Regions from separate parts of the Gilliamella sp. Gris3-2 genome, predicted to be linked through region 2. Evidence: riboswitches for the same ligand, from Rfam matches in the RefSeq annotation. Region 2 holds a riboswitch; the other holds the start of a gene.
What was found. Region 2 has a riboswitch for thiamine pyrophosphate ahead of thiB (thiamine ABC transporter substrate binding subunit). Riboswitches for the same ligand answer to the same signal wherever they lie in the genome.

Region 1: it holds a riboswitch for thiamine pyrophosphate, as region 2 does, so the genes downstream of both, thiM (hydroxyethylthiazole kinase) here and thiB (thiamine ABC transporter substrate binding subunit) in region 2, are expected to answer to the same signal.

The regions. Positions count from the first base shown of each region.
Region 1 covers NZ_LZHB01000049.1:28,017-32,459, reverse strand. The annotation lists gene thiD (bifunctional hydroxymethylpyrimidine kinase/phosphomethylpyrimidine kinase) at 1-262, opposite strand, end outside; gene thiE (thiamine phosphate synthase) at 274-915, opposite strand; gene thiM (hydroxyethylthiazole kinase) at 928-1,713, opposite strand; TPP riboswitch at 1,777-1,878, opposite strand; gene trkA (Trk system potassium transporter TrkA) at 1,917-3,278, opposite strand; gene trpS (tryptophan--tRNA ligase) at 3,387-4,382, opposite strand; gene A9G32_RS07175 (phosphoglycolate phosphatase) at 4,406-4,443, opposite strand, start outside.
Region 2 covers NZ_LZHB01000037.1:20,182-24,624, reverse strand. The annotation lists gene A9G32_RS05850 (hypothetical protein) at 1-739, shown strand, start outside; gene A9G32_RS05845 (hypothetical protein) at 1,281-2,171, shown strand; TPP riboswitch at 2,396-2,504, shown strand; gene thiB (thiamine ABC transporter substrate binding subunit) at 2,545-3,540, shown strand; gene thiP (thiamine/thiamine pyrophosphate ABC transporter permease) at 3,555-4,443, shown strand, end outside.

The sequences.
Region 1 (4,443 bases), on a different contig from region 2:
TTGCAACTATTTCTTTATTCATTAGCATACCCATTTTTACGCTATCAATTTGAATATCTTGATAAAGTGTATTAAATTGGGCTTCAATAAATTCGGGCGATATAGCTAATACCGCATCAACTCCTTGCGTGCTTTGTGCTGTTAGGGCAGTGATAACTGACATACCATATGCACCAAGTGCAGAAAAAGTTTTTAGATCGGCTTGAATACCTGCACCACCGCTAGGATCAGATCCTGCAATGGTTAATGCAATTGTTGTCATGATAGTATTTCCTATTTAACTTGTTTGATTTTGTTGATAAGCGATAATGTTGCTTGTTGAATATCTTTTTTGCCACAAATAGCCGAAACTACAGCAACCCCGTCAATGCCCGTTTGAATAATATTAGTTATATTGTTTTCATCAATACCACCAATGGCAACAGCTGGGCACTGTTTTAGTTTGACTAATTCAGTTAATTGTTCTGTTCCTATTGCTACCGTTGCATTTTTTTTGGTTATGGTTGGGAAGATAGGCCCTATGCCAATATAATTAACCTGCTGCCAAGGAACTGCTTTAAGTTGTTGTTGGTTAGTTACCGAAAGACCTAACCATTTATCTTTGCCGATAAGTTGTCGAGCTACATCAACAGGCAAATCACTTTGTCCAATATGGACACCATCGGCATCAACCGCTAAAGCAATATCTACATGATCATTTATAAATAGTGGAACAGAGGTGTCGTTTAATGCTTCTTTTAATGCTAAGGCAGCGTAGTACCAATCTTTACCGCTAAACTCACGTTCAGATCTTAACTGTATTGCAGTCACACCATTTGAAACAGCAATCTTTGTGGTGTTTACCATGCCATTAATGCCACCGCATAATAATGGATCAAGGACTAAATAGAGGGTTAAATCCAGTCGTTTTTTCATTTGATTTCCTTATTAAAGCGATGGGTTAAATGTTGAGAGTTGATCTAATAGTGATATCGAGAAAGTTCCTAATCCTTGTTGTTTATTAGCTAGCTCACCAGCTTTTTTCATCATAAAACATGCACAGGCAGTGGCTGATAATGGGTCAGGAGAATTAGCTATGAAAGCCGCTACCATTGCAGATAATGAACATCCTGTACCTGTTACTTTTGTTAAAGCAATATCACCTCCAGTTATACTATATGTGCTGTTTCCGTTAGTTATGTAGTCAACATCGCCCGTCATTGCGACAATAGTTTGATATTTTTGCGCAAGCTCTTGGGCAGCGTTTAAAGCTGATTGAGTTGTGTCTTGACCGTCGGGTCCTTTTGAGAAAGATTTTTGACCATTTAGTGCTAATATTTCTGAAGCATTACCTCGTATTACTGCGGGATTAAATGATAATAATTGATGTGCAATTTCAGTTCGATAATTAAGTGCTGCTCCTACAGCAACAGGATCGAGTACCCATGGGGTTTGTGTTTGCTGTGCCTTGGCGGCCGCTAATAGCATACTTTGGGCTGTGTTGCTGTGAATAGTGCCAATATTAATCAGTAAGCTATCGGCAATGTTGACAAATTCAGCAACTTCTTGTTCGGCAATTACCATTGCTGGAGATGCACCAATAGCAAGTAGTACATTGGCGGTAAAGTTTTGGACTACATCATTAGTAATGCAATGCACTAGTGGGCGGTGTTGTTTTATATAATTGATAAAAGGAGCGGTTTGGGTAATTTGGAATGATTTGGCTGCTGACATATTTCTTCCTTTCTTACTGATTTATTAATTTATAAATGTCGGGAAGAATTTGCCAATTTAAGGCTTTTATGGCTTAGACTTCCCTACGCTGGTATAATCCAGATCAGGTTCAACGGGTGAAATCTCAGTTTTTTGTTTAGACAAAAAACACCCCGAGTCAAAATGATTTTTTTATTATGAACTGATTATCTATTTTTAACAAGCTATTGTAATAATCTTTCAATATCAGTAATTGCTTTTCTATCTGGTAAGAAGATGATTAGATGATCATTGTCTTCAATGGTTAAATCAGTATTAACGATAATAACATCTTCTCCACGCACTACAGCTCCAATGGTTGCACCCGATGGGAGTTTTAGGCCATTAATATTTTTGCCAACCAGTCTTGATGTTTCACCATTACCATTGGCAATAATTTCGACAATTTCGGATTCTCCTTGTCTTAATGAAACAACTTTAACAACCCCAGTTTGTCTAACATGGCTTAATAGCTCAGATATTGTGGCGTGTTGTGGGGAAATCGCAATATCAATCACACTATCATTAATTAGTTCAAGGTAGGCTTGGCGTTGAATTAATACAATTACTTTTTTCGCTCCCATTCTTTTGGCTAACATGGAGGACATGATGTTGGATTCATCATCACTGGTAACAGCGATAAATAGATCAGTAAGTTCAACTTGTTCTTGTGAGAGCAATTCTTGATCCGATGATTCCCCATGTAATACTGTTGTATTAACAAGTTGCTCGGCAATTAATTCTGCTCGTTCGGCATTTCGCTCAATTAATTTGACTTGATAGTTATTTTCTAAACGTTTTGCTAGAGCGACAGCGACACCACCACCGCCACTGATAATTATTCGTTTATATGGTTTTTCTAACCTTTGTAACTCACTGGTCACCGCTTTGATATTAACGGGGGGAGTTATAAAGTAGACCATATCGCCCGCTTCTATAAGTGTTGAACCAAGCGGTCGGATAAAACGGTTTTTGCGGTAAATAGCTACTACTCGAGCTTCAACATGTGGTAAATGTTCTTTGAGTTCTGATAATTCACTACCTACTAAAGCACCGCCATAATAAGCGGTAACGGCAACCAAACAGACACGATTGTCGTAAAAGGATGCAAATTGTAGCGAACCAGGATATTGTACTAATTGACTAATATGGTTGGTGATAAGGTTTTCTGGAGCAATGATATGATTGATATTAATACAATCTTTATTGAAAAGAGGGTAGTTTTCGTTATTGTATTCAGGTGATCTAATGCGTGCAACTTTTTGTGGAATATTGAACATGACATGCCCAATTTGGCAGGCCATCATGTTGACTTCATCAGAGTTAGTTACAGCAACAAGCATATCAGCTGATTCAGCACCAGCACTTTCTAAAACTTGTGGGTATGATGATTTTCCGCAAATCACCTGTAAATCAAAACGTTCTTGTAGTGATTGTAATTTATCATAATTTTCATCAATCACCGTGACATCATTTTGTTTTTCTGTAACAAGATATTCTGCAAGCGCACTACCTGTTTGTCCTGCACCAAGAATAATAATCTTCATAACTAACCTGTATATTTAAATGGCTTTAATTGTTACCCATTTTCCTTGTATATTAAAGCCATTGCATACTGTTTTATTTTTAGTAACAATCAGTTATTAATTTTTCAATTATACAAAACCGATTGCATCATAAACTTTTTTCAAAGTTGGTGCGGCTTTTGAGCGTGCTTTTTCTGCCCCTTCTTGCATTATTGAAATTAGATAACTTTCATCATCTCGATACTGATGATACTTCGCTTGAAGTGTAGTTAGCATATCAATGACTTGTGTTGCTACTTCGGTTTTAAGGTGGCCATACATTTTGCCTTCGAACTCTTTTTCAAGTTCGCTGATAGGCTTACCTGTCACGCCAGTTAAAATGTCAAGTAGGTTTGAAACACCAGCTTTATTTTTTAGATCGTAACGTACCACAGGTGGCTCATCTGAATCGGTCATTGCACGTTTTATTTTTTTCTCGATATCTTTTGGATTTTCGAGTAAACCAATTACGTTATTGCGATTTTCGTCTGATTTAGACATTTTTTTAGTGGGTTCTTGTAGTGACATGACGCGAGCACCCACTTTCGAAATAAAGGGCTCAGGAATAGTAAATATGTCACCGTAAAGCGCATTAAATCGCATAGCAATGTCGCGTGATAGTTCAAGATGTTGTTTTTGGTCGTCACCTACTGGTACTAAGTTTGCTTGATAGAGCAAAATATCCGCAGCCATCAGTACTGGGTAATCAAACAATCCCGCATTGATGTTTTCAGAATGACGAGATGATTTATCTTTAAATTGAGTCATACGGCTAAGTTCACCAAAGTAGGTGTAACAGTTTAATGCCCAGCCGAGTTCTGCATGCGCAGGCACTTGTGATTGTACAAAAATGGTACTTTTTTGCGGATCAATACCACAAGCTAAATATAGAGCGAGTGTGTCTAATGTGGCTTTACGTAATTTGTTCGGATCTTGGCGTACGGTAATTGCATGTTGATTGACGATACAATAAATGCAATCATATTCATCTTGCAGAGCCACCCAATTTTTTAAAGCACCTAAGTAGTTGCCAAGTGTTAGTTCTCCTGATGGCTGAGCGCCACTAAATACAATCGGTTTGCTCATAATTTATTCCTAATCTATGCTAATTATTTTTTTGCCTTAGCTTTTGGCTGAGGTAATAATG
Region 2 (4,443 bases):
ACTTTCTATTGAGAATGATAGAAAACACTGTACTCAACAAGCAGAAAATGCTTATGAACAAGCACAACAATTAGCCAGAACAGCAACACGTCGTTATCAATTTCGAGAAGTTGCCCAATATTACGCTTCAGCTGCTTCGGCTTATCGCCAATACGGAGCGTTTCGCGATGCAGATTTCCAAGCAGATAAATATAAAAGAGAAGGGAAAATAAAAGTTTATTATAATTCTTCAGAATTAAAATCTTATGTAACAGATCTATTAAGTAAAGACTTTATAGAATTTGTTATCTACCAACCAGGACAAGCAGATGTCACGATCCGTGTAACGACAAATGTTGAATTTTCTGATCTTGGTAAATCAGTTAACAATGAAACCAAAACCGAAAAAATATTTGATAAATTTATTGAATTCGCTGACGAAAACGGTAATAAAAAGCAAGTTAAAACCTATAAAGATCAGCAGTTTAATTTACAAACTGTGACTCACAGCAATAAATTAACCTTAACCACTGAAATTGAGGCTCATGGAATCTATAGTTACAGTAAATCATTTAACATTGTACAAACGTCAGCAAAACATGATTATATCTACTCTGGCAATGTGCCATCAAATTTACATAATTACAGTAAAGGAACATTGCAAACCAAAGATAGCTTGCTTCGAGCGGCAAAAGAACAGCAATTAACAGAATTAAAAGTATATATTGAAGATATGGTTCGGGATTTATCATATCTATAATTACTATAAATGTCATAACTAAAATTTAACTAAATAAAGACTACTTACTCATTGGTGCTCATTTTTATAAATGAGTGTCCAATGAGTAAATTGAATGTTTTTATTTATTTGCGGAGTTGCTTTAATTCGTCCAATATAAAGAAGTACGGGATGGATTAGATCATATCTAGTCAAAAATTAAAAATGTGTTTGTTTGGGGCAGCGTTGGTTAGTAAACACTGTTTTCGGCTAAATGAAACTTGAATCCTTGTTGATGCACGATTTCTCGCAATGTTTATAGTATTAATTACTGTAAACAACACTAGAAATTCCTACAATTAAAAAGTTGCTATATCAGTACTAAATTTCATCTAAAATAAAACGACGTTTGGTTTATCAGAACATCAACTCCATACTTTTTCAATTCAATTATTGAAGTGATAGCTAAAATAGTTGTTTTATCAAATTCATGATAAAATATGGTTTCTTTTAAAAACTTTACAAAAAAAATTAATACGATGAAAAAATAAAATATTCTTTGTTGCTAGTTTGCAGCATAACATTGGTCGGTTGTTTTGGTTCAGATACCACTTCGTCTAGCTCTGTTGATCGTATGATTGATAATCCAACACCAAATGAAATAAAAGTGATTATTGATGGAAATGAATTAACCATTCCAGCAAAATCAAGTGTGAATTATACATTTGAATACGGTAAGCATACACTGTCTTACGGTAATCAATCATTAAATTTTATAGCTAAACCTTCAACAACTAATAGTTCAGGATTAATTAATCCTACTCAAAGTAATTATTATTTATTAACAACTTTCTATACAACTTCAAATGTGAGTGATGAAACTTACGATAAGTTGATAGCTAAATATTTAAATTCAGTTCCAGTAATTATTAAAGGTGAACAGCAAGAGCTTGAACTACCAGTTAAAGTTATTAATGATGTTTTTATTGAGCGTCAAAAAGATTTTTGGGATTATTCAGTAGATGAACCTTATCCAGATGAAGTAACTTTACGAGGGAAAGGGCAATTTCAATCTCGAAAAATCAAATTATTCCGAGAAGATGGCTTTATTGAAGCTTTAAAAGCAGAAGGGCTTAATGAAAAAGTTGATTTTATAAATGAACATCCTAAATTTTCTGAGCTTAAAAAATATACTATACCAAATATTCAGCTAGATGCTATTACTTGTAAGAAAGGTCGCGAATTTGTTGAAACGCAGTTAAATGATTGGAATAAGCTTTTTACTCTGACAGGTAAAGATTTGGCCTTGTTATACAAACAGTTAACATCGTCTGAAACTTTTCACACGAAACATGCCATCATAACAGAATGTACGAAAGCAGGAGATTCAAATCAAAGCTATCAGTTCGCTACAAGAGAACTTGAGGGGGCATTCGATGAAACTAATCAACTTAATTTTTTTATTACTCAATAAACTAATTTAAGTAAAGGTAAATGTTTAACCGAATCGGTAATAGTTACATCTTCTTTATAATATAAGCGCCATATCTTCCGTCAGTGATAAGGCGTTAGTTTTGTTTTCATGTATATTCTTTATAGCCATTTTTTAAAGCTTCATAAATAAAGTGAGTTGTTCCTACATTAAATTTTTATCACTTCTGATGTTTACAATCTTCATACTAACCTCTAAACTAATTGATGTTCTCAACGGGGTGCCCTAAAGGGCTGAGAATGTTAGATAGGATAACATAACCCGCCGAACCTGAACTGGATCATGCCAGCGGAGGGATTTGAGTTATTGCACTTGCTCAAACCTTTTGTCTTTTATTTGCTATTTTGGAGGCAAAATGTTTTGTAAAAAATTGTTATTATCTTTGGTATTTTCGATACCTTTTATTGTAAATGCTGCCAACGTAAAACCAACCTTAACTGTTTATAGTTATAATTCCTTTATTTCAGAATGGGGACCAGGAAAAGCAATTGAGAAAGGGTTTGAAGCACAGTGTAACTGTGAACTTGAGATTGTTACATTAGGCGATGGAGTAGCGGTTTTAAATCGAATGCGACTTGAAGGTGATAGAACTAATGCCGATGTAATTTTAGGATTAGACAACAATCTTTTAGAACAGGCAAAACAAGCCAAAATAGTTATACCTCATCAAATCAATAAACCAGATAATTTAAATACCAACTGGTGGGATAGTGATTTTATGCCCTATGATTTTGGTTATTTCGCTTTTATTTATGATCAACAAAAAATCAGTAATCCACCACACAGCATGCATGAGTTAGTAGATAATAAAGTCAACTGGAAAATTATCTATCAAGACCCACGAACCAGCACTCCTGGGTTAGGTTTATTATTTTGGGTGAAAAATATATATGGTGATGATGCTGCATCTGCATGGCAGAAAATAGCAAAAAATACTGTGACAGTGACCAAAGGTTGGGGTGAAGCTTATGGCCTATTTTTAAAAGGCGAAGCTGATTTTGTGCTTAGTTATAGCACTTCGCCAGTTGCACATATTATGAATGATAATGATCATCGTTATGCTGCTGCTATTTTTGACGAAGGGCATTATCGCCAAGTCGAAGTTGCGGGTATTACTAAGTATAGTCAGCATCCCGAATTGGCACGTGCTTTTTTACAATATTTATTAACGCCTGATGTACAACGTCAATTTGCTGAAAAAAATTTCATGTATCCGATTATTAATATAACGTTGCCTGAAGCTTTTCAGCAAATTAAACCAGTCAATAAAGCACTCGAGTTTGATGCTAAGCAAGTTAAAAATAATCAAAAGAGGTGGGTGCGTGAATGGAAATCCACCATTAGTAAATAGTTTTATTCAGTATAATGTTGAAATTAAGAACGTTAATCCCTGGCATTAGTGCTGCAAGCTTGATTTTAGTTGTATTAGGTTCAGCACTATTTGCGCTTTGTTTAGTTGCTTTTGAGTCTAATAATTTAACTGTCTATTTTGATAGTTATTTATTACATGTTATTTGGATAACAATATTTCAAGCAACGTTATCAACATTGCTATCTGTGTTATTGGCAATATTGATGGCTAAAGCCCTATCGATAGTCAATTTTTGGGGTAAAAATCTATTGCTACGCATTATGCCTATCACGTTTATATTTCCTACGTTGGTTGTGGTAACGGGGTTATTATCTGTTTATGGGCAACATGGTTTATTAGCGTCGTTTTGTCATTATTTAGGTTTGCCTTTTGTGATATCCATTTATGGTTTAAAAGGTATTTTATTGGCACATATATTTCTTAATTTCCCTTATGCTTGTTGCTTGTTTTATCAAACCTTAAATAGTGTACCAGTCGAACACAAACAATTAGCTGCTCAATTGAATTTTTCGAGTTTTACTTATTTTAAATTGGTGGAATGGCCACTATTGCGTCGACAGTTGCTACCTATGGCATCGCTAATCTTTATGCTTTGTTTTTCTAGTTTTGCTATTGTATTGGCTCTAGGTGGTGGACCTAAATATACCACACTTGAAGTTGCCATTTATCAATCCATCCGTGAATTTGATTTGATACAAGCCGTGCTTTTAGCATGTTTGCAGTTGGTTTGTTGTACTTTTTTTATGGGGTTGATGCAAAAGTTTAATTATAGCTATAAATTTAACACTCAATATGTTAAGCAAAGTTATCGTTTACCTGTTTCGTTTAGCTTAATTTTGTCGAGTTTTGTTATTATTGTTATTGGTGCATTATTTATTTTGC